Regions from separate parts of the Ewingella sp. C233 genome, predicted to be linked through region 1. Evidence: predicted binding sites of a transcription regulator. Region 1 holds the regulator's gene; each other region holds the start of a gene.
What was found. Region 1 encodes CRP, which controls carbon source genes, mostly activating them, when cyclic AMP is high. Its sites were predicted from a motif close to ATGTGANNNNNNTCACAT; they were not measured.

Region 1 (10,523 bases):
GCTCGGGCCGTCGTAGGTCAGGCGCTGCTGACAACTTTGTAGGGCAATTTCGCAACGTTGCAGATAGTCCATCGCCAGCTGTGGCGTCAGCATGTAGTGCTCGCGGGCCAGAATGGTCATGGCATTGATGTGCTCGACAATAAACTGACTGTGCGTCACCCATAAGCGCATGTCGGCCAGATAGCGCGAGTTAAAGCCCGGTTCCTGCATCGCCTGATTGAGCGACGTGAACAGGGCATTGTGCGCCTGGGTAACCTGCATACGGGCGTACGCCAGTTTCACGGGATCGGGATTTTCCTCCAGCAATAAACGGATCGCGTCCTGATCACTTTCCAGCGCCTGCCAGGCGTTCTGGCGCAGCAAACCACTCTGCCACTGCGGCCACAGCCAGAGCGTGCCGCCAAACGCCAGTGCGCAGCCAATCAGGGTATCGATAAGCCGTGGAACGAGAAAATGTGCGCCATTCATCGCCAGCAACTGCAAGGTATAAACAGCGGTGACTGTCATGCCAATCATAGCCAGCCCGTAGTTTTTGCGCAGTACGGTGTAAGACACCACGGTGATCAGCAACATACACAGCAACGTAATGCTTTCGGGCAATTCGAGTTGCAGTAATCCGGCAGCAAGCAGTAAACCTATCAGCGTGCCGAGCGCACGGTGCTGAATGCGTACGCGCGTGGCGTTGTAACCGTTCTGGCTGACCAGCATTACCGTGAGCAAAATCCAGTAAGGTTTTGGCAAATTGAAAAACAGGCCCAGGCTGCTGCCGATGGCCAGTGCCACGCCAAGACGTGCCGCATTGCGCAGCGCCACGGACTTAAACGACAGATAACCTTTCAGCGCCGCCCAGAATGGCAGGCGGTTTTGCGTCTGCATCAGATCGCGTCGGTATAGCGGGCGCTGGGTGCGCAGCAGGCGGGCAATGCGGCTGAAATGGTAATAACAGAACTGGCCGACCGGGTTATCACGGTACCGTGAGGCGATTTTTTCCAGCGCGGCCAGCTCATTCGCCATGGTGAAGCGTTCAGAACGCCGGTGATAAAGAATGTCGTCGGCAATTACCCGCAGACGGGCGGCAATCACCTGGGCGTTACGGCGGATCACGGCTTCGGCGTGGCTCTCTTCCACCAGTTTTTGGACTTCTTCTGGCAGATGCAGGCTGACGGTAATGTGCTCTTGTAAATCCAGTGCGACCTGAAAACGCTGGAATAGCCGTTTGTGCTGATGATGGTGGCCGTTATTGGGCAACATGTGCAGTTGTTGATAGAGCAGGGCGATCAGATCGATGACCTGCTGCTGGCGCTTAAGCAGCGGCGGCAGCGCGGTTTCGGGATCGGTGTGCTGGGTCAGCAGGCTATATTTAGCTTCGAAATAATCCGCCAGTTGCAGATAGAGCTGGCTGAGGCTTTCGCGCATCGGCTGCTCTTCTGACAGCCGGAACCACGCCCAGTTAAACAGCCCGTACCAGGCGGTACCGACGATATACAACAGGGGCGCATGCCAGACAGGCACCACGCCTGCCATGCTGAGTGTGAAGATGGTGGCGACCAGTGCACCGGGCAGCAAACGGGCGTGCAGCGGGCTGATTTCACCCGTCACGCCAAGCACCAGCGCGAACGACAGCATGATAAGCGGGAGCGGAACGTGCCAGTTCACCAGCATCAGTTGCAGCATCAGGCTGCTGAAAGCAAAGAGAGAGCCCCCCACGATCAGGCGTTTGAAAAAGCGCTTATGCGGGGTATCAAGGCCGGAGATATTGCAGCAGGCGGGGACCAGAGAAAATAAGAGTCCCATTTGCAACTGACCGAGCATCCAGCCAATCGCCACAGGAATAGACAGCACCAGCGTCTGGCGCAGGGCATAGTTGACTTCGGGATGGTAAAAAAAACGACGCCATAACGTCATGCGTTGCTTCTTCAGCCGCGCTATCACTGTGTTGTATCCCTATTTCCCAATAAAAACGGCGCGACAGTTGCCTGCCGCGCCGTTTTTCAGGGAATTAACGGGTGCCGTAAACGACAATCGTTTTACCGTGTGCGGAGATCAGGCTCTGATCTTCCAGCATTTTGAGAATGCGACCCACCGTCTCGCGTGAACAACCGACGATTTGACCAATTTCCTGACGGGTGATTTTGATCTGCATACCATCCGGATGGGTCATCGCATCCGGTTGTTTTGCCAGATTCAGCAAGGTTTGCGCGATACGGCCCGTCACGTCGAGGAAGGCGAGGTTACCCACTTTCTCTGAAGTCACTTGCAAGCGTGTCGCCATCTGAGCGGAAAGGCGCATCAGAATGTCCGGATTAACCTGAATCAACTGGCGGAATTTTTTATAAGAAATTTCAGCCACTTCACAGGCAGATTTAGCACGAACCCATGCACTACGTTCCTGCCCTTCTTCGAAGAGTCCCAGCTCGCCGATGAAGTCACCTTGGTTCAGGTAGGAAAGTATCATCTCTTTGCCTTCTTCATCTTTAATCAGGACGGCAACCGACCCTTTCACGATGTAGTAAAGCGTTTCGGCTTTTTCACCTTGGTGAATCAGCGTACTTTTGGAAGGATACTTATGTATATGACAGTGAGACAGGAACCATTCGAGAGTAGGGTCTGTTTGTGGCTTGCCGAGAACCATTAGCTATTATCCTCTGTTGTTATCGCTGCCCAAAATCACAGGGCTCAGAGTTCCCTGTACGGCGTCTTAAAAAGTACGCGCCCTTTTAGCATAAGAACTGTCCAGTAATGCTGCAAGCGGGAGTCGGAGTGAAACAGCGTTATTATTGTTGTTAGCACCGTGGTTTCATGTGAAAACCACAAACCCATCACCGCAATTTACTGAAAAGTGTGTATCGGCTTCGTTTGTAGCACAGGTTTGCGCGGGTGTCTTCTGTTGTCTCGCTTCAGCATGATGGGGATCGGGTTACGTTGCCGGTTTTTGCCTAAAAGGGTAGTCTGAGATAAATTTGGCTGAATATTTATACCAGGAGTAAGGCACATGCAGGCACGGGTAAAATGGGTTGAAGGACTGACGTTTTTGGGTGAATCTGCGTCAGGTCACCAGATTTTGATGGACGGCAATGCGGGCGATAAAGCCCCAAGTCCGATGGAAATGTTGCTGATGTCGGCAGGCGGTTGCAGCGCTATCGACGTCGTCTCTATTTTGCAAAAAGGCCGCAACGATGTGCAGAACTGCGAAGTGAAGCTGACGTCCGAACGCCGTGAAGAAGCGCCGCGTCTGTTCACGCACATCAACCTGCACTTTATTGTGACTGGCAAGAACTTGTCCGACAAAGTCGTCGAGCGCGCGGTGGCGCTTTCTGCTGAAAAATATTGCTCGGTTTCTCTGATGCTGGGGAAAGCCGCATCGATAACGCACAGTTTTGAAGTAGTGGAACCGGAATAAGGCTTTACCAGCGATAAGCCAGACAATGGGCCCGCAGTAAATCCAGAAATCGTCGCGCCGCAAAGGTTAGCGGCGATTTTTGCGAATAGAGTACGCAGTATTCCGCCTGCGGCAGGCTATCGATCGGCAGCAGATGCAATTTGCCCTCTAATCCGAACGGCGCTCCCATCGCCCGCGCCACAATGGTCAGGTAATCCGACTGCAATACCAGATTCAGCCCGCAGACCACAGAGTCGGTGCGCACTGGCATTTCCGCCGACTGATGGTAAAACGTCCCCATCGACAGCTGAAGCTGCTGGTAATAACCCATGTCCGTTTCGGGCAGCACCCAGCGTGCATTCTGCAACGCCTCCAGCGTTGTGGCGTTCTCCAGCGGATGTCCGCGCCGTGCAATAATGCCAAACGACGCGCTGAACAACGGCTCGCGCACCAAATCCTCCAGCGGCAGCCCTGGACCAATCGTTCCCACGGCAAAATCCAGCCGGCCTTCGCGCAGCGCGGGTAGCAGCGTCGAGAGTTGCCCCTCTTTAATCAGCATTTTGGCCTGCGGAAAGGCGCCCTTGAACTCATCGGCCAGGGCCGGGAAAACCGTCATCGCAATAAGCGAAGAGCAGCCAATGGCGACGGAACCCTGCGTGTACTGATTCATCTGCTGGATTTCATCGGCGGCCCGCTCGAGTTCTTCAAGAATAAACTGCATACGCTGCGCAAAAGCTCGTCCGGTCGCTGTCAGGGTCAGTCCTTCATTGCCACGCAGTACCAACTGGGTGTCGAGGGTGTGTTCAAGCTCGCGCAGCGCACGGCTTACCGCGGGTTGGGAGAGACTCATGGCGCGTGCGGCGCCACGAATACTGCCGCTGCGGATAACCTGCTGGAAAACCTTCAATTGCTGCAATTTTGGCAAATACCGCATCTCTCACCCCTATCAGTAAAAAGTATCACCTGTCTGAAAATTACATCTTATGGCAGGGCTGTAAAGCTGATAGCGTGATTTGGCTATAAATAACTCTTTGTAATTAAACAAATAAGTGATGTGCGTCGCACTTTGGCCTTCGTCCGGCAGTGGATAAAACTGAACGGGTGATAACAGAAAGGGATATCCGCTATGAAAAGTCGTTCCCTGATGATTTTTTTGCTGTTCGTCGGTTACGCGGTGGTTTATATCGATAAAACCGTCATTGGCTTTGCGCTGTTGCCAATAGAAAAAGAATTTAATCTTAAACCTGAGCAACTTGGCTACATTACCGGTGTGTTTTTCCTCGCCTACTCCCTGTTTCAGATCCCTGCCGGTTGGCTCAACGATCGGGTCGGGTTCAAAAAGGTGCTGATCCTGTCGCTATTTATGCTCGGCGGTTTCGCGCTGTGCTTTGGTTTGCTGGGGTTCGGATTCGGTCTGCTGGTGGCTTTCCGCTTTCTGGCCGGCGTCGGCCATTCGGGATATCCCACGTCCTGCGCGAAAGCGGTGGTGGCGAACTTCCCCCTTGAGCAGCGCACGTTCGCGCAATCTATTTTGCTCTCTTCGGCCGGTCTGGCGATGACCGCCGGACCGCTGATTGCGGTCTACAGTCTGGATTCCCTTGGCTGGCGCGGCTCGTTCTCGGTGCTGGGAATTATGGCGTTTGTTATCGCCCTGTGTATCGTGATTTTTGTGCCAAAACCCCCGCAGGCACTTACCCCGAAATCGGCGTCGGCCAGTAGCAGTTACCGTGCATTGTTGAGAAATCCGATTGTGCTGCTGCTGTTTGTTTCTATTTTCTGTATCAACATTCCTTCCTACGGCCTGATGGCGTGGTTGCCGAAATATCTGGTGCAGCAGCGTGGTATGTCGCTGGATACCTCGGGGCTGGTGGTTGCGACCGGCGGTCTGGGGATCTGGATCTCTTCACTTGTAACCGGCTGGCTGGTGGGGCGCTATATGCAGGGCAAAGAGCCGAAAGTGGTGTTTTGCAGCTCAATGCTGAGCGCACTTTGTATCTGGATGGTCTACACCACAACGTCGGCCCTGACCGCAGGGTTGTTCTTATTCCTCGGGTATATTTTCCTGATGGCTTCTTTTGTGACGGTGTTTACCCTGCCGATGAAACGTCTGCCCACGGACGTGATGGGCGCAGCGATGGGCATTATTAACACCGGCGGCACGTTAGGCGGCTTTGTGGCACCGATCGCGATGGGGTATTTGATCACCGTGACGCAAAGCTATTTTTCGACCTTTATTTTTCTGGCGATGGCCATGGTGGTATCGGGTCTGGTGATCCTGCCGCTGGCCCGTCGCTCCCAGGCGCTGCTGCGTGATGCGGCTTAACGGAATATGACTGAGGACATGATCATGACAGTGTGTTTTGAAACCTTACTGAGCGACGTTAAACAGAAAGTTATCGGCTGGCGCAGACACATTCATGCCCATCCTGAGCTCTCTTTTCAGGAGCAGGCGACGGCCGATTATATCGCCGGTGAGCTGGCAACCTTCGGCCCTCTTAAATTAACGCGCCTTACGCCAAACAGCGTGGTGGCAGATTTACAGGGCGCACATCCTGGCCCGACCTATGCGCTGCGGGCAGATATTGACGCGTTGCCGATTCAGGAAGAAACCGACGAGCCCTTCTGCTCGACGGTGCCGGGGGTGATGCACGCCTGTGGGCATGATGCGCACGCCGCAATGTTATTAGGTGCGGCCTGGGTACTGAGCCAGTGTCAGGCTGATTTGCACGGTTCGGTACGTTTTATCTTCCAGCATGCCGAAGAGCTGCCGCCGGGCGGTGCGCAGGAGTTGGTGGATTTAGGCGTGCTGGATAACGTGGAGAAAATTTTCGGTCTGCACGTCCTGCCGAACTTCCCGACCGGCGACGTCGGTCTGAAAGAGGGGGTTTTCTGCGCTTCAACCGATAATTTCGATATCGTGATCCACGGTAAAGGCGGCCACGGCTCAATGCCGCATCTGTGTATCGATCCGGTCGTGATTGGGGCTGAAGTGGTGACGTCGCTGCAAAATGTGGTGTCGCGCAGGCTGGACCCGCTGCTGGTACCAGTGCTGACTATCGCCACTTTCCAGACGGGCGAAAGCTACAACGTGATCCCGGAGCGCGTAAGGCTGGCGGGCACGCTGCGTACCCATAACAATGTGGTGCGTGAGCAGGTGCCGAAGCTGATGGAGCAAACGGTGGCGGGGATCACCTCCGCATATGGTGCAACGCATGAGATCCGCTGGACGCGCGGTTATGTCAATGGGGACAACCATCCGGATGCCTGCGTGATTGCGCGGCAGGTAATCGGAGATACTCTCGGCCAGCAGGCACTGAAGGAGATTGCCCAGCCGATGTTTGGTGGCGAGGATTTCTCTTCTTATCAGCAGAAAGTCCCCGGCTGCTTCCTGTTTATCGGCAGTGGTAATGAAGCCATCGGTGCGACCTATGGCGTGCATCACCCGCGCTTTAAGCTCGACGAAGAGGTTCTACAGATTGGCGTCAGACTCCACGTCGGATTTATCCGCCAATTGTTGATGAACGCCGCGTAAGGCGGTCACTCAATTTTCTTCCCTTCGATCAGGCGCTGCACTAGCGGCGCCATGATCAGCTCCATCGCCAGCCCCATTTTCCCTCCTGGCACCACTAACGTATTGATGTGCGAGATAAATGAGCCCTGCAACATCGCCAGCAAGTAAGGGAAATCAATATCATCAATGCCACGGAAATGAATCACCACGAAACTTTCGTCCAGTGACGGAATGGCTTTAGCGGCGAAGGGGTTGGAGGTATCCACCGTCGGCACGCGCTGGAAGTTGATATGCGTGCGGGAGAATTGCGGCGTGATGTAGTTGATGTAGTCGTCCATCGAGCGCACCACGGAATCCATCACCGCTTCACGCGAATGCCCGCGCTCACCGGTATCACGCACCAGTTTCTGGATCCACTCCAGGTTAACAATGGGTACCACGCCGACCAGCAAATCCACCTGCGCGGCGACGTCAATTTTGTCCGCCACTACGCCGCCGTGCAGCCCTTCATAGAATAAAACGTCGGTCGGTTCCGGCAACGCCTGCCACGGTGTAAAGGTGCCGGGTACCTGGTTGTAAGGCACGGCTTCGTCATAAGTATGCAGATATTTGCGTGAGCGGCCGCTGCCGTTTTTACCGTACTCTTTGAAGCTCTGTTCCAGTAAACCGAAGTCATTGGCTTCTGGCCCGAAATAGCTGATATGGCGACCGAGGTCACGGGCTTTGCGGATCGCTGCGTCCATTTCAGGGCGGGTAAAGTGATGGAAGCTGTCGCCTTCCAGCTCGGCGGCACGCAGGCCAAGCTGTTGGAATATCTTACGAAACGCCAGACTGGTGGTGGTGGTTCCTGCACCGCTCGAACCGGTGACCGCAATAACGGGATGTTTGGCTGACATAATGCGCTGTTCTCCGTAAAGGTGATGCTGGCAGACGTGCGGCGGTCTTTTCTTTGGTTGAAGACGTGGCGTCAACGCTGTGCATAATTACGCCTATTGTTACCATAATTATTCGAAAAGTGACAGGCAGTGGAGAGTTGACGGACTCAGTTCCAGTCGTCCTGACGTTCTTCTTCTCCCGCACGAAACTGCCCGCGCGGCATGATGTTCAGTGTTTCGTGCAGTTCCGACCACACCAGTACCACGTCACCACTTTTTAACTGGCGTCTGACATCTTCTACTTTCCGTTCCAGCGTCCGTTCCTGCTCGCCGTAATCGGTGCCTTCACGCAGCACAAAGGCTTCAATCACGCTGGTGAGGATCTCAGCGTCCAGCTCTTTCCAGGGAATAATCACTCAATTTGCTCCTTTAAATAGGGGGCGATCCACGCGGGGATACGCTGTTCAAGCCACATGGTGGGATTGCGCAGGCTGCCGGAGACGAAGCCAACGTGGCCGCCATGCTCGGTTAACTGATACTCTACGCCCGGCGGTAAATCGGCCAACTGCGGGATCACGTCGGGTGTCATAAACGGGTCGTCTTTGGCGTGAATAATCAGTAGCGGAATGCGTACCTGCGACAGCATCGGCAGGCCGCTGCAACGGCGGTAGTAATCCAGCGCATCGGTAAAACCGTGGGCTTTCGAAGTAATGGCGTCGTCGAAATCACGGATGCGCCGCATCGATTTCAGCTCCGCCAGCGTCACCGGCAGAGTGCCGGGATACTTCACCAGTTTTCGCGAAGCATTACCTTTGAGCTGATCGAGCAAATAGCGTTGATAAAATCGCGAAGAGCCGCGTTCTAACCGGTAGGCGCAGGGCTCGAGCATCAGCGGTGCCGAGACCACGACGGCTGCGTTGAGCTTACAGTTTTCCCCCTCCTGCCCGAGATAACAGGCCAGCATGTTGCCGCCGAGTGAGACACCCACGGCACCGGTCGGTACATCCCCATAAGTGTCCCGCAACCAGTTCAGGAAAAAGCGGGCGTCTTCGGTTTCGCCTGAGTGGTAAATGCGTTGCATCTTATTGGGTTCACCGCTGCAACCGCGAAAATGCATCACGACACCAAGCCAGCCCTGTTCGCGCCAGGCGTGCAGCAGGCCGTGGGCATAGGGGCTGTAGAAATTCCCCTCCAGGCCGTGAAACAGCACCATGCGGGGTTTATGGCGCGCCAGCGCCGGGTCTTCGCTCCAGGCTAGATCAACGAAATCGCCGTCGGGTGTGTCCAGTCTTTGCCAGTGTGGTTTGAGCATCGGATGTCGCCGGACCAGCCGTGGCAGCAGCGTTTGCAGGTGCGGATTACTGGCTCCGCGCAGAGGGTGAAAGGATTCATGCATATGATGAATAATTTTCTCGTTAACAGGTCTTGTGCGATCAATATCACACTGATAGCTTCAATCCTATCGCACATTCTTCGGGTCGGAGTACCCAAATAAATGGAACTTAGTTTATTCTTTTCGATGCTCGGTTTTTTGTGGGTTGCGGCTATCACGCCTGGCCCGAACAATATGCTGCTTACCACGTCTGGCGCTAACTTCGGTTTCTTTCGTTCAACATGGCTGATGATTGGCATCATGCTTGGGATGCAAAGTATCCTGCTGCTGGTGGCGTTTGGTGTTGGCAGTCTGATCATGGTGTATCCGGCGTTGCACTTGTTCCTTAAAGTTGCCGGGAGCTTGTATCTGTTGTGGCTGGCGTGGAAGATTGCCACGTCTGCCTATGAAAAGCTGGAAGTCGGCGCTGCACCACCAAAACCGCTGCAGTGGTATCAGGGCTGGTTATTGCAGTTCCTCAACCCAAAAGCTTGGTTGATGGGGCTGGGCGCGGTCGCCAGTTTTAGTCTCGCTGGGGCGGGCTATAACCACTCCATTGCGGCCATTAGCCTCGGCATGTTCATGGTCAATCTGGTTTCCGGCATTATCTGGCTGGGATTTGGCACGGTGATTGGCCGTTTGCTCAGTACCCGCCGCGCCTGGTATACGTTTAATGTGGCGATGGGTGTTTTGACCGCGGCCTGCGTGCTGCTGATCTGGCACTGATTTTCTCGCATGTTACCAACGGCTTCCCATCGGAGGCCGTTTTTGCTCCCCCTTATATATCATAAAGTAATTAAAGATAATTTATAATTACTTTATATCCTTTTTCGCCTCCGCTAAAACTGTCTGACAAACCACCATCATTCCCCTGCGCGGAGCAACTTTTTATGGCGAGCAAGACTTATACCCGTTTCAAATTTCATGGCGTGGCTCTGGCGCTGAGCCTGGGCGCGTTTGGCGCGCAGGCGGCGGATGTCACCGTGGCGTATCAGACATCTGCGGAGCCAGCCAAAGTGGCGCAGGCGGAAAATACTTTCGCCAAAGATTCCGGTGCCAAGGTGGACTGGCGCAAGTTTGACAGCGGCTCCAGCGTGTTGCGTGCGCTGGCCTCCGGCGACGTGCAGATCGGTAATATCGGCTCCAGCCCGCTGGCCGTGGCGGCCAGTCAGAAGCTGCCCATCGAAGTGTTCCTGCTGGCTTCTGAGCTTGGCAGTTCAGAAGCGCTGGTGGTGAAAAAAGAGATTAAAGATCCGAAAGACTTGGTAGGTAAACGCATTGCGGTGCCGTTTATTTCCACCACCCATTACAGCCTGCTGTCGGCGCTCAAACATTGGGGTATCAATCCGAAACAGGTCACCATCGTGAATCTTCAGCCACCGGCCA
Region 2 (10,523 bases), on a different contig from region 1:
GAGGCTGTGCGAGCTGTTGGTCGCTAGCGATTGCGCCAGAAAATTGGGCCGGTAGCCGAGTTCCTCCATGGCGCGAAATACCGCATCACGCGTGCTCTGTTTTACCTGCCCGGTGCCGTTAAGCACCCTTGATACCGTTGCTTTTGAGACTCCCGCGCGCAGCGAAACGTCTAACATAGTTACCATCGGTCTCTCATCCCCGCATCCGGCTAATTAAACTTAACTTTATCACAGCCCGGCGACGGGGAAGGGAGTGAAATCCGTCAGTTCGCCTGTTCTTTCTGCGCAAACATCTCTCGGCGCAGCAGGACGATCTCCCCGGCCAGATCCCGGCACAACATGGCGGTCATCAGGTGATCCTGCGAATGCACCATGATCAGGTTGACCGGGATCTTGCCGGTGCCCTCATCCAGACCGATCAGCTGTGTCTGCACTTTGTGTGCTTTGCGGGCCGCGTCATCCGAGGCTTTAAGCATCGTATCGGCTTCCTCCCACTGCTGTTTACGTGCGCTCTGAATCGCCATCATGGCGTGGGATCGCGCTTCGCCTGCGTTGATCAATAACTCCATGACGGTCTGTTCGAGGTCGAATTCCATCGTTAACTCCAATTGGTATACCAGAATGGGTGAAATTCATCATATTGGAATTCCAATATTCACATGTGAGAACGAGATCACAGAAATTAACCGTCAGTAAGCTATTTTTTGGCATACCAAATTGCGATGACGCTGTACGCACTGGATAAACAGGAAGACCTCAGAACCGGAATCTGACCTATTTCGCGACAGAAATTTTTTCTGGCACCTCTGCACCGGGTATTCACACTGCCTTCTGCGCGGAATAAACACCCAATAGTTTAACGACGTATAAGAAGAGTAGAGGTGGTGTTATGTCTTTACAGGATCGTTTGATTGACTCTCTCGGGGGTTTTGCCAATTCGTTTAATAGCCTGCGGTATATTATGGCCATTAAGGCGGCGTTTATTACGTTAATGCCCGTTATTATTGTAGGGGCATTTTCAGTGCTGATCTCCAATATGGTGATGGACCCGAAAAATGGCCTGGCGCATTTCGAGATGTTCTCCTGGCTCGCGACGCTCAAACCGATTATGAGCAGTATTAATTATGCCACGCTGAGTTTTCTGACTATCGGTGCGGTATTTTTAATTGGTATTGAGCTTGGGAAAATTAACGGTTCGCGTTCGTTATTTCCCGGCCTGTTGGCGGTTATCTGCTTTATTGCCGTCACGCCAACCACCGTCGATATGATGGTCAACGGCCAGATGCAGGAAGTTAAAGACGTTCTGGCGAAACAGTTCTCCGATACTAAAAGTCTGTTCCTCGGTATGTTTATTGCCATTCTGTCGGTGGAGATCTATTCCGCGCTGGAAAAGGTTAACCGTCTGCGTATTAAAATGCCGGAAAGCGTACCGCCAAACGTTTCGGCCTCTTTCTCTGCTTTAATTCCCGCCATTATTACCGTGGTGATCATCGCTACCTTCGGCTTTGTTTTCCATCGCGTGACCGGCATGTATTTATACGATGCGGTGTACGAGGTGATCCAACGTCCGCTCGAGTCGGTGATGCAAAGCCTGCCGGGGATCCTGCTGCTGATGTTTGTCGCCCAGCTGTTCTGGGTGATCGGCATCCACGGCAACCAGATGATCAAGCCTATCCGCGAACCGCTGCTATTAGGCGCAATTATGGTCAACATGACGGCGTTCGAACAGGGTAAAGAGGTGCCGAACATCATCACCATGCCGTTCTGGGATGTGTACATGAGCATCGGCGGTTCCGGTTGCACCATCGGTTTGCTGCTGGCGGTACTGATCGCCACCCGCCGCAAAGAGATGAAAGAGATCGCCAAGCTGTCGATGGGGCCGAGCTTCTTTAACATCAATGAACCGGTAATTTTCGGTATGCCGATCATGCTCAACCCGATCCTGGCTATCCCCTTCATTATCACGCCGCTTATCACCGGTACCATCGGCTACTTTGCTACCAGTCTCGGTTTTGCCGGGCGCGCCGTGGTGATGGTGCCCTGGACCACGCCGCCGATCATCAACGCCTGGCTTTCCACTGCCGGGTCGATGGGCGCGGTAGTCACGCAGCTTGGCTGCATCGTGGTATCGGTGCTGATTTATCTGCCGTTTGTGAAAGTGGCGTCGCGCCGTGCGGACATGGCGCAACAGCAGGCCATGCAGCAGCAACAGACCGCCAGCGTGCAGCGCACCGCATAACTTAATGAATCAGAAACGAAAAGAGGTAAGTGATGAGTAAGGTTTCTATTGCCATCCCGGACGGCTTTATCCTTGGCGCGGCGGCTTCTGCCTGGCAAACCGAAGGCTGGAGCGGCAAAAAATCCGGCCAGGATTCATATCTCGACCTGTGGTACAAAAATCACCGCCACGTCTGGCACAACGGCTATGGCCCGGCGAAAGCCACCGATTTTTACCACCGTTATAAAGAAGATGTGGCGCTGATGAAGGCCAGCGGCCTGACGCACTACCGCACCTCGATTAACTGGTCGCGTTTCTTCACCGATTACGAGTTAGGAACGGTGGATGAAGAGTATGCGGCCTACATCGACAGCTATCTCGATGAGATGAAACGTCAGGGTATCGAGCCGATGCTCTGTCTGGAGCACTATGAATTACCGGCATATTTGATTGAAAAATATGACGGCTGGAGCTCAAAGAAAGTCGTCGAGCTGTTCGTGCTTTATGCCGAGAAAGTCTTTGCGCGCTTTGCCGGAAAAGTCAGCCGCTGGTTTACCTTTAACGAGCCGGTGGTGGTGCAAACCCGGGTCTATCTGGACGCTATCCGCTGGCCGTTTGAGCAGAACACCGGCAAATGGATGCAGTGGAATCACCACAAAGTGCTGGCGACTGCCAAGGTGGTAGAACTGTTCCGCCGTCAGGGTTATGACCAGCACGGCAGCATCGGCGTGATCCTTAACCCTGAAGTGACCTATGCCCGCTCAACGGCAGCGCACGACCGACAGGCGGCGCATTTGTACGATCTCTTTTATAACCGCGTCTTTTTAGACCCGATGATCAAAGGGGAGTATCCGCAGGAATTGCTGGATCTATTGCAAAAGCACGACGTGCATTTCGATTATTCGGAGCAGGAGCTGACGGTGATCCGTAATAACACCGTTGATGAAGTGGGTATTAATCTTTATTACCCGCATCGCGTGAAAGCGCCGGGCCGTGAATGGAATAAAGAGACGCCATTCCACCCGGCTTTTTATTATGAACATTTCGAACTGCCGGGTCGCCGGATGAATACGTCGCGCGGTTGGGAGATCTACCCGAAAATTGTGTATGACATGGCGATGCGCATTAAAAATGAATACGGCAATATTCCATGGTTTATTGCCGAGAACGGCATGGGCATTGAAAACGAAGGCCGGTTCCGCGATGCCGCCAGCGGTGAAATTCAGGATGATTACCGCATTGAATTTGTCGCCGAACATCTTTACTGGGCACTGAAAGCCCGCGAAGACGGGTCGAATTGCGGGGGCTATATGTTGTGGGCGTTTACCGACAACGTTTCTCCCATGAATGCGTTTAAAAACCGCTATGGCCTGATTGAAATAGACCTCGACGATAACCGTAACCGCCATCAGAAAAAGTCATCGCACTGGTTTAAATCACTGAGTGAAACAGGCGTGCTTTCATTAACGCTGGACGACGAAGATAAATAACTGAGGGAATCGTATGAAACGTATCGTACTGGCCTGTTCAGCAGGCATGTCCACGTCACTGGTGGTCACCAAAATGGAAAAAGAGGTCGCGGCGCGCGGTCTGGAATACAAAATCTACGCTATTCCCGAGCAGGATTTACGCGATGAGCTGGAGCAATATGCGCAGGATGTGGTGGTGGTGCTGCTCGGCCCGCAGGTGCGCTTCAAGCTGACCGAGAATAAAAAACTGACAGATCGCTACAACATCCCGATCGCCATCATAGATTCGGTGGCTTATGGCACATTGAACGGTGCGAAAGTACTGGATCAGGCACTGAGTTTGCTACACTAGGCGCGGCTAAAAATCCGGTATACCTATCAGGTATGCCGGATCCCATTCATAGTTTTCGGGGCATTAGGGTGGAAGTGTGGAAAAGGGCGCGGTTTCGCAGGAACGTAAGCAGTATCAGGAAATAGGTCATGACCTGCGGGAGAAAATCCAGCAGGGGCATTTTGCTATTGGCACGCGTTTGCCGCCTGAACGAAACATGGCCGAAACCTACGGTGTCAGCCGCACCATTGTGCGCGAAGCCTTGCTGATGCTGGAGCTGGAAGGAACGGTGGATATCCGCCAGGGTTCCGGCGTGTATGTGATCCGAATTCCCTCGGCGGAAGAGGGGCAGGATGACCTGCTCTATCAGGGCCAGATCGGGCCTTTTGAGATTTTACAGGCGCGGCAGTTGCTTGAGAGCAACATCGCCGCGTTCGCTGCCAAGATGGCGACCAAAAACGATATCGAAAACCTGCGCCGTACGCTGGAGCAGGAACAGAGCGCGATTGTCGCTAACGACGAAAGTGGCGATAACGACCGTCTGTTTCACCTGCTGATTGCCGGGGCGACGCAAAATCAGATGCTGCTCGATTCGGTGAAAAATATCTGGCTGCACCGTGATTCCAGCCCGCTGTGGAAGCAGTTACACAGCCATATTGCCACCCGCGGTTACCGGCTGAAGTGGCTGGCGGACCACCAGAATATTCTGGCCGCACTGCGCCGCCGCGACGTCATGGGCTCATATCAGGCCATGTGGCAGCATATGGAAAACGTCAAAAATACCCTGATGGAACTCTCCGACGTGGACGCGCCGGAGTTCGATGGGTATCTGTTTGAATCAGTACCCATTTTTCAGGGCAAGATGGTTTAATGAAGGGTAATTACGACGATACTGCAGGGCCGGTCACTGAGTGACGGCGCACTAATGTTGGGCTGAACATGTGGGTGGTTTCCGGCAGCGGTTGCCCTTTGGCTAAGGCGAGCGCCAGCTGCGCCGCCTGATTGGCCATCGCGACCACCGGGTAACGCACCGTGGTCAGACGCGGGCGCAGATAGCGCGAAATCAGCACGTCATCAAAACCAATCAGTGAAATTTCCCCAGGTACATCAATGCTGTTGTCGCTTAAGACCGACAGCGCACCGGCGGCCATCGGGTCGTTGTAGCAGGTGACTGCGGTGAAGCTGCGCCCCAGCCCCAGTAAATCCGCCATCGCCTGTTCCCCGCCAATTTCATCCGGCTCACCGTAAGCGATCAGTTTGTCATCCACCGGAATGTTGTGCTCTTTCAGCGCGTCAAGATAACCCTGAAGCCGGTCAGTGGCGTCGGAAATGCCGTGGTTGGAACATAAAATTGCGATGCGCTGATGGCCACTCTGGATCAGATGACGGGTCGCCAGCCATGCACCGTGACGGTCATCCAGCGCCACACAGCGCTGTTCGAAATCGGGCAGGGTGCGGTTGATCAGCACCATGCCGGGGATCTGTTTCATCAGGCTTTGCAGCTCGTCATCCGGCAGCATTTTGGCGTGAACGACCAGCGCCGCACAGCGGTGGCGGATCAGCTGTTCAATCGCCTGACGCTCTTTATCGACATTATGATAGCCGTTGCCGATCAGCAGGAAATTCCCCGTGGCATAGGCCACCTGTTCGACCGCTTTTACCATGGCACCAAAGAAAGGGTCCGAAACATCAGCGACAATCAGGCCAAGGGTTTCTGTCGACTGCTGCGCCAGCGCGCGCGCATTAGCATTCGGGTGATATTGCAGATGTTGCATAGCGCTCTGCACCGCTTCCCGCGAGCTGTCACTGGCCTTGGGTGAGTGGTTTATCACGCGTGAAACCGTCGCGACGGAAACACCCGCCAGTTTTGCAACATCTTTGATGGTAGCCATTACACGTCCGAAATTTGTGTGAGGGTAAGCGTTTACACTATCAGTTTTGCGGAAAAAGCGGGGTGGGGCAAGGGATGCAGATCGCAACTTTGTGATGCAAGGCAATGTTTTGGGGATTAGTCACTGGCAGGTATACCCCGATTGAGGCCAGCTTCCCCTGCAAACCTCCCCGATTATCGATATTTGTGCTTTGAGTTTCTTCCTGCCGGAATGTTACTTTTAACCCTATTCACTTGCTTCTAATAATAATCCCATCCGAGAACAACATGACAATCAAACGCTATCCGCAACTGGCTCACTGGGGAGCCTATACCGCCGTCGTAGAAGACGGGCGGCTGATCCGCTGCGAGCCGTATTCGGCGGATGCCGATCCTTCGCCACTGCTCGACTCCATCGTCCCGCTGGTCTACTCCGACAAACGTATCCGCAAACCGGCGGTGCGCCGTTCGTGGCTGCAAAAGCGCGAAAACAGCGATCGAACCCTGCGCGGTAAAGAGGACTTTGTCGAAGTGGACTGGGATCTGGCGCTGGATTTGGTCGCAGAAGAGAACAAACGCGTACGTGACCGCTACGGCGCCTCGGGAATTTTTAACGGTTCATATGGCTGGTCCTCCGCCGGTCGCCTGCACCATGCGCGCTCCTTAGTGCGGCGTTTTTATTTCACCGGTGGCGGCGGCGTGGACCAGCAAGGCAACTACAGCTGGGGCTCGGCGCAGTTCTTCCTGCCGTATGTGATTGGCACCTTTACGCCGATGACCGGCCGCGTCACCTCGTGGCCAAGCGTAGTAGATAATGCGGAGATCCTGCTGGCCTTCGGCGGACTGGCGCTGAAAAATTCGCAGGTGGCGTCCGGCGGTGCCGTGGAGCACACGCTAAAACCGGCGCTTGAGCAGCTGGCGAAAAAAGGCACACCGGTGATTAACATCAGCCCGATGCGCGATGACTGCCCGGCGTTCCTGAATGCGGAGTGGATCCCTATCCGCCCGAATACCGACGCCGCCTTGATGATGGCGATTGCCTTCGAAATTCAGCAGCAGGGCGCGCAGGACGATGCTTTCCTCGCCAGCCACTGCGTGGGCTATCCGCAGCTGGCAGCTTATCTGCAAGGGGAAACCGACGGCGTGGCGAAAACGCCGGAATGGGCGAGCCACATTACCGGCATTCCGGCCGCACGCATCGCCGGTCTGGCGCAGCAGCTGATTGGCGTGCGCAGTTTTATCACCTGTTCTTACTCGGTGCAGCGCGCCCATCGCGGCGAACAGCCGTACTGGATGATGATTGCGCTCTCGGCGATGCTTGGGCAGGTCGGCCTGCCGGGCGGCGGTTTCTCCTTTGGTCACGGTTCGATGAACAGCGTCGGCAACCCGCGCTTTGACACGCCGGGCCCGGCGGTGAGCGCTGGGCCTAACCCGTCCGGCCTGTCGATCCCGGTGGCGCGCATCAGCGACATGTTACTTAACCCCGGCCAGCCGTATGAGTTTCAGGGTGAAACGCTGAATTATCCGGATATCCATCTGGTGCACTGGTCGGGCGGTAATCCGTTCCATCATCATCAGCAACTTAACCGGCTGGTGGAGGGCTGGCAGAAGCCAGACACGGTGATCGTGCAGGACAACGTCTGGACCCCGGCTGCCAAAATGGCCGATATCGTATTACCGGCCACCACCACGCTGGAGCGCAATGATATCGGCGGTTCGTCCCGCGACCGCTTCGTGCTGGCGATGCATCAGGCCATCGCGCCGCAGCATCAGGCGCGTAATGACTTCGACATTTTTGCAGATCTGGCTGAACGTCTGGGTTACCGCGAACAGTTCACTCAGGGCCGCGACGAAGACGCCTGGCTGCGACATATCTACCAAAAATGCGGCGAAGCGCAGAACGGTACCGGTGTGGAATGGCCAGACTTCGAAAGCTTCTGGGAGCGTGGCTTTGTCGAATTACCGATGCCGCAGAAAGATTTCGTCTTCTTCGAGGAGTTCCGCGAAAGCCCGCGCGCCAATCCGCTCGGCACGCAGAGTGGCAAAATTGAGCTGTTCTCCGAGAAAATTGCCAGCTATGGCTACAAAGATTTTGCCGGGCACCCTGAGTGGAAACCGCCGGTAGAGTGGCTGGGGTCTGACACCGCTAAACAGTGGCCGCTGCATCTGATCTCCATCCAGCCCAAAGACCGTCTGCACAGCCAGCTCGATCAGTCACCGCTGGCGCAGTCGAACAAAACGGCAGGTAAGGAAACGCTGATGATGCACCCTGAGGACGCCGCCGGACGCGGGCTGCAAAACGGCGCACTGGTGAAAGTCTCCAATGATCGTGGCAGCTGTCTGGCGGGCGTAGCGCTGAACGACGGTATTACCCGTGGCGTGGTGCTGATGGCAACCGGTGCGTGGTTTGATCCGGGTTTTGGCGGCAAATGGAAGGAGACCGAGCAGGCGGGAAACCCCAATGTGTTGACGCTGGATATCGGCACCTCACCGTTGACCCAGGGGCCGAACGCCATGAGCTGTTTAGTGGAAGTTGCGCCGCATCCGTGACGCCGCGATAGCGTTTGCAGCAACGCTAATGATTTGCCCAACGCGCTAAAATTTTATCGGGTAACTGCCTGATGTTTCATGAATGTGTGAACTTTGGCAGTTTTTCACCACTGGTTACACTTTGCGGGATTATGTTGCGATTGGCTGCTGGCTGGGCATTAGCTAAGCCGCTAAATTGAACGTCCCAGAGGTATTGATTGGTGAATCATCAACGTACTCTGTACGTTGATACCGATTAGATTTGCACCAACCTACGCGGATGCGTAGGTTTTTTTTGCCTGAAATTCACGATTTTTCTGTTATCTGACGTGCATATTCCTAAAGTGTCCTCCCTTGAATCGTCAAAATCCCCCCTGCTGTAGTATGCTGTTTCTATGTCCTTTTTTGCCCAAAATTCATGATGATTCATAAGGAGATGGCTCAGATGTACAACTTTCTATTTAGGTTTTTTCGGCTGCTGTTCCGGCTGGCGTTTCGGGTCACGGTGACACCGGAAAACGCCAGTTTTGATTATCCTAAGTTGTTGATAACCCCTAATCATGTCTCGTTTATCGACGGCATATTGTTGGTGCTTTTTCTGCCGGTCAAACCGGTGTTTGCGGTTTACTCCAGCATCACCGAAAGCTGGTATATGCAGTGGCTGAAACCTTATGTGGATTTCGTGCCGTTAGATCCGACCAAACCGATGGCAATCAAACGCCTGGTGCGTGAAGTCGAAAAAGGCCGCCCGGTGGTGGTGTTCCCTGAAGGGCGCATTACCGTCACCGGTTCTTTGATGAAAATTTATGACGGCGCGGCCTTTGTGGCGGCGAAGTCTCAGGCGACGGTCATTCCGGTGCGCATTGACGGTGCCGAGTACACACCGTTTGGCCGCCTGTTTGGCAGCTTTAAAATCCGCTGGTTCCCGAAAATCACTATCAACATTTTGCCCCCGCAACAAGTGCCGATGCCGGATGCACCGCGCGCCCGTGAGCGACGCGTACTGGCCGGGCAGAAACTCCATGACATCATGATGGATGCGCGGATGAGTACCCGTGATCCGCAAACGCTCTATCAGGCATTGCTGTCCGCGCAGACCCGTTATGGTCGCCGTAAACCTTGCATCGCTGATATCGCCTTCAAAGAGGACAGCTATCAGGGGTTGCTGAAAAAATCCCTCGGTGTCAGCCGCATTCTTCAACGTTTCACCCGTGAAGGTGAACACGTCGGCATGTTATTGCCGAACGCCACTATCATGGCGGCTGCGCTGTTTGGCGCGTCTATGCGTAACCGTATTCCGGCGCTGCTTAACTACACCGCGGGTGCGAAAGGCATCAAGAGCGCGATGAAAGCAGCGCAGATTGAAACCATCATCACCTCGCGTCAGTTTCTGGAAAAAGGCAAACTCACCCATCTGCCGGAAAATGTGCCGGAAGCAAAATGGGTTTATCTGGAGGATCTGAAAGATACGGTGACCACCGAAGATAAGCTGTGGATCCTCTTCCATCTGATCTTCCCGCGCCGGGCGATGCTGCCGCAAAAAGCCGACGACGCAGCGTTGGTGCTATTTACCTCCGGCTCAGAAGGCAACCCGAAAGGCGTGGTGCACTCTCATGCCAGCCTGCTGGCTAACGTTGAGCAGATCCGCACCATTGCGGACTTCACGCCGCGTGACCGGTTTATGTCCTCGCTGCCGCTGTTCCACGCTTTTGGCCTGACGGTGGGGTTGCTGACGCCGCTCATGACCGGCGCGCGAGTGTTCCTCTATCCAAGCCCGCTGCATTACCGCATTGTGCCGGAGCTGGTTTATGACCAGAACTGCACCGTGCTGTTTGGTACTTCCACCTTCCTCGGTAACTATGCGCGCTTTGCTCATCCGTATGATTTCGCCCGCCTGCGTTACGTGGTAGCCGGGGCCGAGAAGCTGTCTGAAAGTACCAAGCAGATTTGGCAGGACAAATTCGGTATCCGCATTCTGGAAGGTTATGGCGTGACGGAGTGTGCCCCTGTGGTTTCTATCAATGTACCGATGGCGACCAAAATCAACACCGTTGGCCGTATCATGCCGGGCATGGAATCGCGCCTGATTAAGGTGCCGGGCATTCA
Region 3 (10,523 bases), on a different contig from region 1:
AATCACACGCAGAAAACCACGATGACGGATGGCACCGGCAAACGGCTCGCCACCGGCGGCCATAGCCGGGCCCGAGGCCACAATGGCTGCCGTCATGGCAGACCAGCGCGGGGTCTCCAGCTGCAAATAGAAACCGAGCACCAGCGCGCCGAGGATCGCAAACGTCAGCTTAAAAGCAAATCTGACGCGCGGGATGAATTGGTTATTCATCGTGCCTTAACCGAACTCACGTAAGCGATGCAGCAATCTGGCAAACGGGGACTGATGTTCTGGTTGTCTGTCGCGCTCACCTGTGATCACCACGGTCGCCGTGGTACCCGCCGGGTACGGATGCTGCTGGTCGGCATCATCAAGCACAATTTTTACCGGAACACGCTGCGCCAAACGCACCCACTCGAGGTTGCTGTCAATAGTCGCCAGACCATTGGTGGCCGCAGAAGAGGAGCTGTTGGTAACTGCCGCCGCGACGCTGTCTACGGTGCCGTGCATGATGCGGTTGCTGCCGAGCGGCGTGATTTCAGCGCGGTCACCCTTTTTCAGGCCAGACAGTTTGGTCTCTTCCAGATAGGCCAGAATATAGAATGTGTTTTTCTTCACCAGCGCGACAGCCGTCGAGCCACGGTTGATATAGTTGCCGGGATGCACGTTAAGGTTGGTCACCCAGCCGTCAGCAGGGGCCGTCACTACAGTGCGCTGGAGATCCAGCACCGCCAGATCGCGCGCGGCCTGAGACTTAGCCAGCTGATGCTGCGCGGTCTGCAAGACGTTATTCGCCTGATCAATCTCTTCCTGAGACATGGCCTGCACGCCCAATTTTACACGGCGGCCCGCTTCACGTTTTTTCTCGGCAGCCAGTGCCTGATAGTAAGCCACGTCAGCCGTGGCCTCATCAAGCGCCTGCTGGTAGCGCGGCTGGTCGATTTTGAACAGAATCTGGCCTTTTTTCACCAGCTGGTTGTCAACGATGGGCACATCGGTGACCAGCCCGGTGACGTCAGGCGCGATGGAAACCACGTCAGCGGTGAATTTGGCATCACGGGTCCAGGGTGATTCAGTATAGAACGCCCACGCCCGGAAGATCGCGATGCAAGCAAGGACGACAAGGATTAACGTTATTGCGTAACGTATTATTTTTATAGAAAAGTTTTTCACGACACCCTCAGATGAAGAAGCAGGAAATCAGATAGAACAAACAGCAATACAGTGCTGTGTTAAATAACGCCGGATGCCAGACAAAGTCATAAATCCCGGTAGGTTGTAATAACCGTCGCAGCAGGAAAAACACTACCAGCGCCAGCAGGATTTCAAAAAACACCGGAGGAAACGACAATCCGAAAATCACCATTACCGGAAGCAAACTCATGCATAATTCCTTAATTAAGCGCAGCGGGAAACTGCCCCTCGCTACATCCGCGCATTATTCATTATTTTAGACAATACCGCCTCTTTCTGAGAGCCAGAATTTAGTAAAGAGACCATGGATTTGCCAGGGAAGTGTGCGAAGGTAAGCAGAGATACCGCCAGTCAATGCCGAACCTGAGATTTTTCACCCAGGGCGGTATATTAGCGTGCTTATTATCAAGTTATCAACATTCTGTGATCACAATCACTTTTAAGCCAGAGTTAACAATGGACCGATTAAAACGCATGTCGATTTACGCTCAGGTGGTGGAAAGCGGCTCTTTTACCGCAGCCGCCCGTCGCCTAGATATGAGCGTTTCCGCCATCAGCCAGACGATATCGAAACTGGAAAATGAGTTACAAGTCAAACTGTTAAACCGCAGCACCCGCAGTCTTGGGTTGACGGAAGCTGGCAAAATTTATTATCAGGGTTGCCTGAAAATGCTGCAGGACGTGCGCGAAGTGCATGAGCAATTATATGCCTTCAACAACACGCCCACCGGCACATTGCGCATCGGCAGCTCATCAACAATGGCACAAAACGTATTAGCCGCGATGACCGCTGAGATGCTCGTGGAATATCCGGGGTTGAAAGTTAACCTGGTTACCGGTATTCCCGCACCGGATCTGATTGCCGATGGCCTCGACGTGGTGATCCGCGTTGGTGCGCTTCAGGATTCCAGTTTGTTCTCCAAACGGCTGGGCTCGATGCCAATGGTCGTCTGCGCGGCGCGCAGCTATCTGAGCCAGCACGGCACACCGGAGAAACCGGCCGATATGGTTAACTTCTCATGGCTTGAATATAGTGTACGGCCCGACAGCGATTTTGAGTTAATCGCCCCCGAAGGTATTACCACACGTATTTCGCCTCAGGGACGTTTCGTCACTAATGACGCGCAAACCATGATCCGCTGGCTAAAGGCCGGAGTGGGCATCGCTTATGTGCCGCTAATGTGGATCATTGATGAAATTCATGCCGGCAACGTAGAGATTCTGTTCAGTAACTATCAGTCTGACCCGCGCCCGGTCTACGCGCTGTATACCGAAAAAGACAAAATGCCGCTGAAAGTGCAGGTTTGCATTAACTATCTGACCGAGTATTTCAAACAAGTGGGCAAGGTGTATCAGGGATACCGGCAGGGAAAGACGGGGCAGAACGCGTCGAAATAAAAACGGGAACCCGAAGGTTCCCGCTATAACCGCATAGAAAGTCGCAATTACGCGCTGCCACCCACGGTAATATTGTCGAGTTTCAGCGTCGGCTGGCCGACACCGACCGGCAGGCTCTGGCCTTCTTTACCGCAAACGCCAACGCCTTTATCCAGCGCGAGGTCGTTACCGACCATAGAGATCTGCTGCATGGCTTCAATACCGGAACCAATCAGCGTCGCGCCTTTCACCGGTTTGGTGATACGACCTTTTTCGATCAGATACGCTTCTGTGGTTGAGAAGACGAATTTGCCGGAGGTGATGTCCACCTGCCCACCGCCAAAGTTCGGCGCATACAGACCGTATTCTACGCTGCTGATAATTTCTTCCGGAGTGGATTTCCCCGCCAGCATGTAGGTGTTGGTCATGCGCGGCATCGGCAGGTGCGCATAAGATTCACGGCGGCCGTTGCCGGTTGGCGGAACGCCCATCAGACGCGCATTCAGTTTGTCCTGCATATAACCTTTCAGCACACCGTTTTCGATCAGCACATTGTACTGGCCAGGGACGCCTTCATCGTCAATCGCCAGCGATCCGCGACGTCCGGGCATAGTACCGTCATCGACCACGGTGCAAAGCTCGGACGCCACTAACTGGCCCATCTGACCGCTGAACATTGAGGTGCCGCGACGGTTAAAATCGCCTTCCAGACCGTGACCGACCGCTTCATGTAGCAGCACGCCTGGCCAGCCCGCGCCCAGCACGACGGGCATTCCACCCGCCGGGGCTGCGACGGCATTCAGATTAAGCAACGCCATGCGAACGGCATCACGCGCGTAAGCTTCGGCACGTACTTCGCCATCCACGGTTTCTAGGAAGTAGTCGTAACCAAAACGACCGCCGCCGCCGCTGGAGCCACGCTCACGGCGGCCATCATCTTCCACCAGCACGCTCACCGACAACCTTACCAGCGGGCGGATATCCGCTGCCAGCGTGCCGTCAGTGGCGGCTACCAGTACACTTTCATACACGCCGGTGATGCTGGCGCTAACTTCCTGAACTCGCTTGTCAGCAGCGCGCGCCACACGATCAACGCGGTGCAGCAGGTCAATTTTGGCTTCACGCGACAGACTTTGCAGCGGATCGAGGATTGGATAGAGAGACTGATAAGCAATTTCGCCCAAGGTGTGGACTTTGCCATTACCCTGCTCACGCACAATACTGCGCGCCGCAGCGGCACTTTGATTCAGGGCATTCAGGGTGATTTGGTCGGCATAAGCAAAACCCGTTTTCTCACCGCTGACGGCACGCACGCCCACGCCCTGATCGATATTGTAAGAGCCATCTTTGATGATGCTGTCTTCAATCACCCAGGCTTCGTGGAAACTGGATTGAAAAAAGAGATCGGCATAGTCGAGACGGCGTTCAGCCAGCTGACCTAACACTGCAAACAGGTCTTGATGACTCAGATTATTGGCGGTTAGTAACCGCTCACTGACTAAGGCCAGACTCATAGATTTTTCACTCTCTTTGGGGATGAATTAACCCGACCGGAAGATAACTCATTCACAGCCAGACCATGCCATCGTAACACGGGTTATAGGTAGCCTAACACAGCTGCGCAATTAGGGAGCAGCGGCCGCAGCAGGCTCCTTCGCAGGTCTTGGCTGGCGCAGAACCTCATTAATTCTTGGTTCGGCGATAGTGCCGTCGATGTGATAACGGATCAGTGAAATTTTATTCCATAACGGCGCCAGTACTTTACTGGCTGCAAAGACCGCTGCTCCGACAATCGGGTTGATGACAAACGCCGTCGCGACGCCCACGGTGGCTGAAATTTCAGGCGCGATCACCGCTTCCAGATTCAGACGCTGATTCACCAGATCCACACTGCCCGACATGGCAATATCCGCCGCCAGGCCGTCAACCAGCAGGTCATCGGTATGAACGACGCCATCTTTAATCCACGCCGTGGATTTGATCGAGTCAAAATAGAAGCCTTTGCCGAAGGTGTCGCTGAAGTCCAGTTGCAGTTTGCGCATCAGAGCGTCGAAGCTCACCAGACGCAACAGCTGCCCGGCACGTCCACCGCCGAGGTTAACAATTTCACCTTTGCCGAGATCGGTTTTCATCGTGCCATTAAATGTTTTCAGATCTGGCTTCCACGGCACGGATTTCCAGTGCAGATCAAAATCGATATTAAATGGCGCACCGCGCAGCGGCGTAGTCACACCGAAGAACGACGTAGCAGCTTCAATATCCTTGCCGGAGAGTTTGCCTTTCAGACCGGTACTTTCTCCGGGGCCGTTCTGCTTCCAGTCGCCCTGCACATCTAGACGCACAACACCGGTGTCGATAAGTCCGTTGCGCAGCGACAGCTGATCGCCGTCTGGCGTGATGTCCGCATTGACGCGGCGGAAGCTCTGCCCGAGGAACCAGCAGGCCTCGCAACGCAGCTGTAATGCAGGCCATCCGGAGAAGGAGATCTTGTTTTCAGTAAAAGGATTCTGCGAGGATTTACCGCCGCTGGCCGCGTCAGCGACGCTCCACTGCGGGTTGAAATAAAGGTAATGAATATCAGCTTTCCACGGGCCACGATCATTCATCATGAGTGTCCCGTCGATCTCTTTTCCCTTCGCCATCACGCTCATCCCGTTGTCGGTCTGAGTCGAGCGAATCAGGAGGTCGTTCCAGACCTGGCCGCCCAGCGTCAATTGCGGCGTAGTCAGAGAGATCTCATGCGGGAAGCTGAACGCTGGTGCGCTCTCTTTGCCTGACCCTTTACTGTTGCCGCTGGTTGCGCCATCGGGTGATATCAGGGCCAGCCAGCTTTCGCCATCGAGTGCAGGTAGATTTAGCGTCAGGCTGCTGGTCTGCGGCAGTGGCGGCGTCTTCGAGGTATTCATCTGCCACGCTGCGCGATCGAGTTTCAATTGCTTGCCCAACAGCCAGCGGCTGTTAAAGCGGTCCTTTCCGTCCAGAACGCCGGTAAGATCGAAACTTTTCAGCCCGCCCTTCACGTTGACATTCAGCGGCAAATTGCGACCAGCTTTTTTATCCAGCGGGCTAGGTAAGTGACTGCTCACATTCTTCAGATCGGTACTAACGGTTACGCTGTAATTCGGTTCGCCTTTGTGCGGCAGGGAGATATTTACCGTGCCTTTCCATGGTGCACTGCCGCTGATTTTGCTGGCGGCGACGGCAGGTATACCGGTGATTTTGGCCAGTTGCCAGTCGCCTGCTAAGCCGACGTTAATGGTGTAATCGTCGGGCAGTTCATGGGTGTTGAACTGCGTCGTCAGCGGCTGACCGAACCAGCTGCCAGTGAGCTGATTGCTTTGCAAATTGCCGTTGTCATAGCTGAACTGGCCGCTGAGGTGTTCGATAGTACTGTTCAGTGGTTTGATAAACAGGCTGTTATTGTTGAGGCTGACGCCGCCCGTGGCACGCACCATCTGGCCGTCAAGAGGAATGTCCAGATGTAAGCGACCACTCACATCGCCGCCAATCTGTAGCTCTTCAAGGGCCGCGCCCAGAGAGCCTTTTAACGGAGTATCCATAAAGTAGGCGCCAATGTCTTTGCCCGCCCCTTTGATCTCCGAATCAATGATCAGTTTTTCATTCAGATAGTCCGGAATATTAGCGACGACGTTATTGCCATCGACTTTACCCAATTTGGTATGGGCCGCTTTCATAAACAGGCCATCATTGAGAAAGTCGAGGTCAATATCCAGATTGGTCAGTGCCGGCCACTCCGGCTCGAACTGGAATGTCGAATGACGCAGCGGCACCCAGACTTGGAATTGCCCTTCGTTCTTTTTGAACGGGAAATCGTGCGGATTACCGTTAAACGTCAGCGTGGCGTTGTCCACCTGCCCGCCCTGAATCGCTCCGGAGAGGTAATCCACCAAATGTTTGCCCATCAGGGTTTCCGGGAAGTAGCGCCACGCCTGACCGGCGTCATACAGACGGATACCCGTCAGGATGTTCAGCCATGGCTGACCCTTAGCAGGCTGGTCATAGTGGAAATCGCCGTGCGCCCACAGCGCGTTGGCTTTGACATCTACGTCTTTGGCCCAAAGTCCCCACCCATCCTGGTTGTAGCTCCAGTTGAATGTCCCCTGCGCAGAACTCACTTCAAGCGGCGCACGGAACATTTCACCGTACGGCAGCTCGCTGTCTTGCAAATTCACCGTCAACTGCCCGCGCTGCACGCTGCCTTTTAATGCGCCGCTGAAATGGTTGATGCCCGGCAGCAATTTCCAGCGCTGCCAGGTGACATCGTGCCATGTGGCATCAAATCGGGTGTGATCGGGCTGTTTGAGCGGAATATCGAGCGCCAGCGTATCAACCATTCCTTTCGGTTGCAGATCCTGCCAGCGTTCAAGCAGTTCCGGCGTCAGAAAGGAGAAGGTCGGAATAATCGGCCCGAGGCGTTCAAGCTGCAGCTGTGTGCCGCGCAGACGGAGTTCATCTCCCTGCGATGCCCCGAGGAACCCGGTATTTTCGGGTAAATAAAGCGCACTCAGGGTGCCTTTAGGCCACGCCTGTCCGTCTGTTTTCAGGTTGATTTGTTGGGTGCTGACCTGCCAGCCGTTGCCCTGACGGTTACCGTGAAGCGTCATGTTATCAACATCCAGCCGGTGCTCCTGGCCTTCACTTCTCCAGGTCGCCGCCCCTTTTTTCACCCAGGCATCACCGGCATAAATATCGCCATCGCGTACCGTCAGCCAGGCCGCCAGGCTGAAGTCCGCACTTTCCAGACCGGTGTTGCTGCGTAACCAGCGGCTGAACCACGGCTTCATGTCGATATCGTCAGCCTGCAGGTATATTTTGCCGTTATTGAGCAGGCCGTTGTTGTCGTTAAGATCCATACGCAACTGCACGACGCCGTGCTGGCCGTTAAAACTCGACAGGCTGACGAAGCCCTCAGCGCGATGGCGGTTGTGAGTGTTCAGCCAGGTCAATTGGGGAATAGAGATGTCGGCTCGCGAACCGGAAGGCGTCAGGAAAGAAATATGGCTGTCACGCAGATCGAAATGGTCAACCTGCTTGAGGAAAATATCGCTAATGCGGTTGGCTTCGAAGCCTTTGCTGTCCTGAGAATTTCCGCCAAACGTGGCGTTGGTATCCAGATCAAGGTTGTAGAAGGTCAGGTCGCGGAACTGCCAACGGAAATGCAGCAGGGACTGCCAGACGTCGAGCGCCAGCGTCACGCGCTCCACTTTAACGGAGGAGTCAGACAGGCTCACGCTGAGTTTTTTCAGCTCCAGCGTCGGCCCGTAGGTTTGCCAGCTGCCGCTGATTTGATCCAAGGTGATAGGCACGCCGGTAACCGACTGCACCTTATCAACCAACTGCTCCTGAAAGCGATGGAGTTGAGGTAAAGCCAGACGCAAACCACTGATCGCCAGCGCAACGATCACGACAATCGTTGCGCACGTGGTTAACACTATTCCGGGCAGTCGCCTCACACACCTCTCCTTGTCTTCCATTCTGCGCGGTTTTTTACCTGCTCAGACTGCAATGGAAATCACTCCCGCTACTGTTTCACACCCTACCCGCGAAGCAGTAACCGGCATTACATCATCACCACGTCGAACTGTTCCTGGTTGTACAACGGCTCAACCTGAACTTTAACCTGTTTACCGACGAAGATTTCCACTTCGGCCAGCGCGTGTGACTCTTCACTTTTCAACGCTTCACCCACAGCGGCAGAGGCATATACCAGGAAACGGTCAGCGTCATAGGCGTGATGAACCCGCACGATTTCGCGGAGTATTTCGTAGCAGACGGTTTCGACCGTTTTCACCGTGCCACGACCGTGACAGGTCGGGCAATCACTGCACAGCACATGCTCAACGCTTTCGCGGGTGCGTTTACGCGTCATTTCCACCAAGCCCAGCGCAGAGAAACCGTGAATACCGGTTTTCACGCGGTCTTTGGACAGCGCCTGCTCGAGCGAGTGCAACACGCGGCGGCGGTGCTCTTCATTGGACATATCAATAAAGTCGATGATGATGATGCCGCCAAGGTTACGCAAACGCAGCTGGCGCGCGATGGCCTGAGTGGCTTCGGTATTGGTATTGAAGATAGTCTCTTCAAGATTACGATGACCGACGAACGCACCGGTGTTGATATCCACGGTGGTCATGGCTTCAGTCTGATCGATAATCAGATAACCGCCTGACTTGAGTTCGACTTTACGTTCCAGCGCACGCTGGATTTCGTTCTCAACATCAAACAGGTCAAAAATAGGCTGCTTGCCGCTGTAGTGTTCAAGCTTGGCGGTCATTTCCGGAATGTACTCACTGGTGAACTCCACCAGCAATTCATAGGTCAGACGCGAGTCAACACGAATACGGTCCAGTGCTTCGCCTGCAAAATCGCGCAGCACGCGGTGCGCCAGTGCCAGTTCGCCATACAGCTTGCACTTAGTTTTATTGCGACGTTTGCGTTCCATAACTTTGGTCCACAAACGTTTGAGGAATGCTGCGTCTTGTTTCAGCTCTTCTTCGCCAACGCCCTCAGCGGCGGTACGGATAATGTAGCCGCCGTGCTCATCACAATATTCCGAGACGATTTTTTTCAGGCGTTCGCGTTCCGCTTCGCTTTCGATACGTTGGGAAACGCCCACGTGCGACGCACCCGGCATGAAAACCAGATAACGCGAAGGCAGCGTGATGTCAGTGGTCAGGCGCGCGCCTTTGGTGCCGAGCGGATCTTTCACCACCTGCACCATCAGATCCTGGCCCTGATGCACCAGCTCGACGATGTCTCGCACGTTGAAGTTTTTCTGCTCATCACGGGCCACGCATTCGGTGTGTGGCATGATGTCTGAGGCGTGTAAAAAGGCCGCTTTCTCTAAGCCAATATCTACAAAGGCCGCCTGCATACCGGGAAGTACCCGGCTAACGCGCCCTTTGTAAATATTGCCTGCAATACCGCGCTTGGCTTCACGCTCGATGTGGATCTCTTGCAAAATGCCACCGTCAATGTAAGCCACCCGGGTTTCCGACGGGGTAACATTGACCAGTAATTCAGCTGTCATGCTTTCTCCTAAGCTCGCGTAATGCAACAAAGTCACCGTACAACTCCTGAGTTTCCACCAGAGGAAGCCCCATGACTGCATAGTAACTGCCGCGAATTTCACGGACGAAACAACCGCCCTTTCCCTGAATTCCGTATGCGCCCGCTTTATCCATGGGCTCTCCGCTCAGAATATAGTGCTGAATATCCTCCGCGGATAGTGAGCGGAAGGTGACATCAGTCACAACCAGCGTACTGCGATAAGTATTTCGGTCTGCCAGGGCTACCGCGGTCATCACTTGATGCTGACGACCGGAGAGCGAAGCAAGCATTTGAGCTGCTTCGGTTTCATCACGCGGCTTCTCAAGCACTTTGCCATCAAGGACCACAATGGTATCTGCACCCAGCACAGGGAGATCCTGCGGTGCCACTTTCACACCGGCCTGCGCTTTATCACAGGCGAGCCGCACGACGTAATCGGCAGGCGCTTCGCCTGGCTGCTGTTCTTCTGCAACATCCGTCACCAGACGCTCAAACGCATATTCAAGAACAGCCAATAACTCACGACGACGTGGAGAACCGGAAGCCAGATAAAGTGCGGTCATCATTTCCTCATTGAACAGCAAACTGACGGCGGATTTTACGCATCAGCAGGAAAAGCCATGGCCACAGAATCCCGTCTACCACGCTGCTCCAGAAAACTTCAGGGCGGAACGAAACGTTAACCACCAAAAACTCGGCCCAGAAAACCATCACATCCACAGCAAGCGAGATCAGCATGACAATTAATGCCTGCTGCCAGAGCGCCATATTGCGGAAAAGCTGGAATTTAAACGCCACCAGATACGCGGTCATCGCCAGCGCCAACGCGCGTACACCCAGTGTAGAACCCAGGATAAGATCCATCACGAATCCAACGATAAAACCTGACCCCACGTTAACCC

Region 2: the regulator CRP is predicted to act here: its motif matches at 662-679, upstream of ACZRKO_RS15655 (PTS sugar transporter subunit IIC).
Region 3: the regulator CRP is predicted to act here: its motif matches at 1,595-1,612, upstream of aaeR (HTH-type transcriptional activator AaeR).

What each region holds. Positions count from the first base shown of each region.
Region 1 covers NZ_JBUZRI010000004.1:15,853-26,375, reverse strand. Annotated here, with positions in the region: gene ACZRKO_RS17745 (YccS/YhfK family putative transporter) at 1-1,905, opposite strand, end outside; gene crp (cAMP-activated global transcriptional regulator CRP) at 2,000-2,632, opposite strand; gene ACZRKO_RS17735 (OsmC family protein) at 2,993-3,400, shown strand; gene ACZRKO_RS17730 (LysR substrate-binding domain-containing protein) at 3,405-4,313, opposite strand; gene ACZRKO_RS17725 (MFS transporter) at 4,506-5,702, shown strand; gene ACZRKO_RS17720 (amidohydrolase) at 5,727-6,911, shown strand; gene ACZRKO_RS17715 (phosphoribulokinase) at 6,917-7,786, opposite strand; gene ACZRKO_RS17710 (YheU family protein) at 7,933-8,181, opposite strand; gene ACZRKO_RS17705 (hydrolase) at 8,178-9,161, opposite strand; gene ACZRKO_RS17700 (LysE family translocator) at 9,261-9,863, shown strand; gene tauA (taurine ABC transporter substrate-binding protein) at 10,028-10,523, shown strand, end outside.
Region 2 covers NZ_JBUZRI010000003.1:82,621-93,143, reverse strand. Annotated here, with positions in the region: gene ACZRKO_RS15665 (LacI family DNA-binding transcriptional regulator) at 1-186, opposite strand, end outside; gene ACZRKO_RS15660 (PTS lactose/cellobiose transporter subunit IIA) at 264-596, opposite strand; gene ACZRKO_RS15655 (PTS sugar transporter subunit IIC) at 890-2,239, shown strand; gene ACZRKO_RS15650 (glycoside hydrolase family 1 protein) at 2,272-3,708, shown strand; gene ACZRKO_RS15645 (PTS sugar transporter subunit IIB) at 3,722-4,039, shown strand; gene ACZRKO_RS15640 (FCD domain-containing protein) at 4,116-4,889, shown strand; gene galR (HTH-type transcriptional regulator GalR) at 4,900-5,910, opposite strand; gene ACZRKO_RS15630 (molybdopterin guanine dinucleotide-containing S/N-oxide reductase) at 6,177-8,438, shown strand; gene aas (bifunctional acyl-ACP--phospholipid O-acyltransferase/long-chain-fatty-acid--ACP ligase) at 8,863-10,523, shown strand, end outside.
Region 3 covers NZ_JBUZRI010000002.1:512,121-522,643, forward strand. Annotated here, with positions in the region: gene aaeB (p-hydroxybenzoic acid efflux pump subunit AaeB) at 1-210, opposite strand, end outside; gene aaeA (p-hydroxybenzoic acid efflux pump subunit AaeA) at 217-1,152, opposite strand; gene aaeX (p-hydroxybenzoic acid efflux pump operon protein AaeX) at 1,160-1,363, opposite strand; gene aaeR (HTH-type transcriptional activator AaeR) at 1,630-2,571, shown strand; gene tldD (metalloprotease TldD) at 2,619-4,064, opposite strand; gene yhdP (AsmA2 domain-containing protein YhdP) at 4,176-8,024, opposite strand; gene rng (ribonuclease G) at 8,132-9,601, opposite strand; gene ACZRKO_RS14820 (Maf family protein) at 9,591-10,184, opposite strand; gene mreD (rod shape-determining protein MreD) at 10,192-10,523, opposite strand, start outside.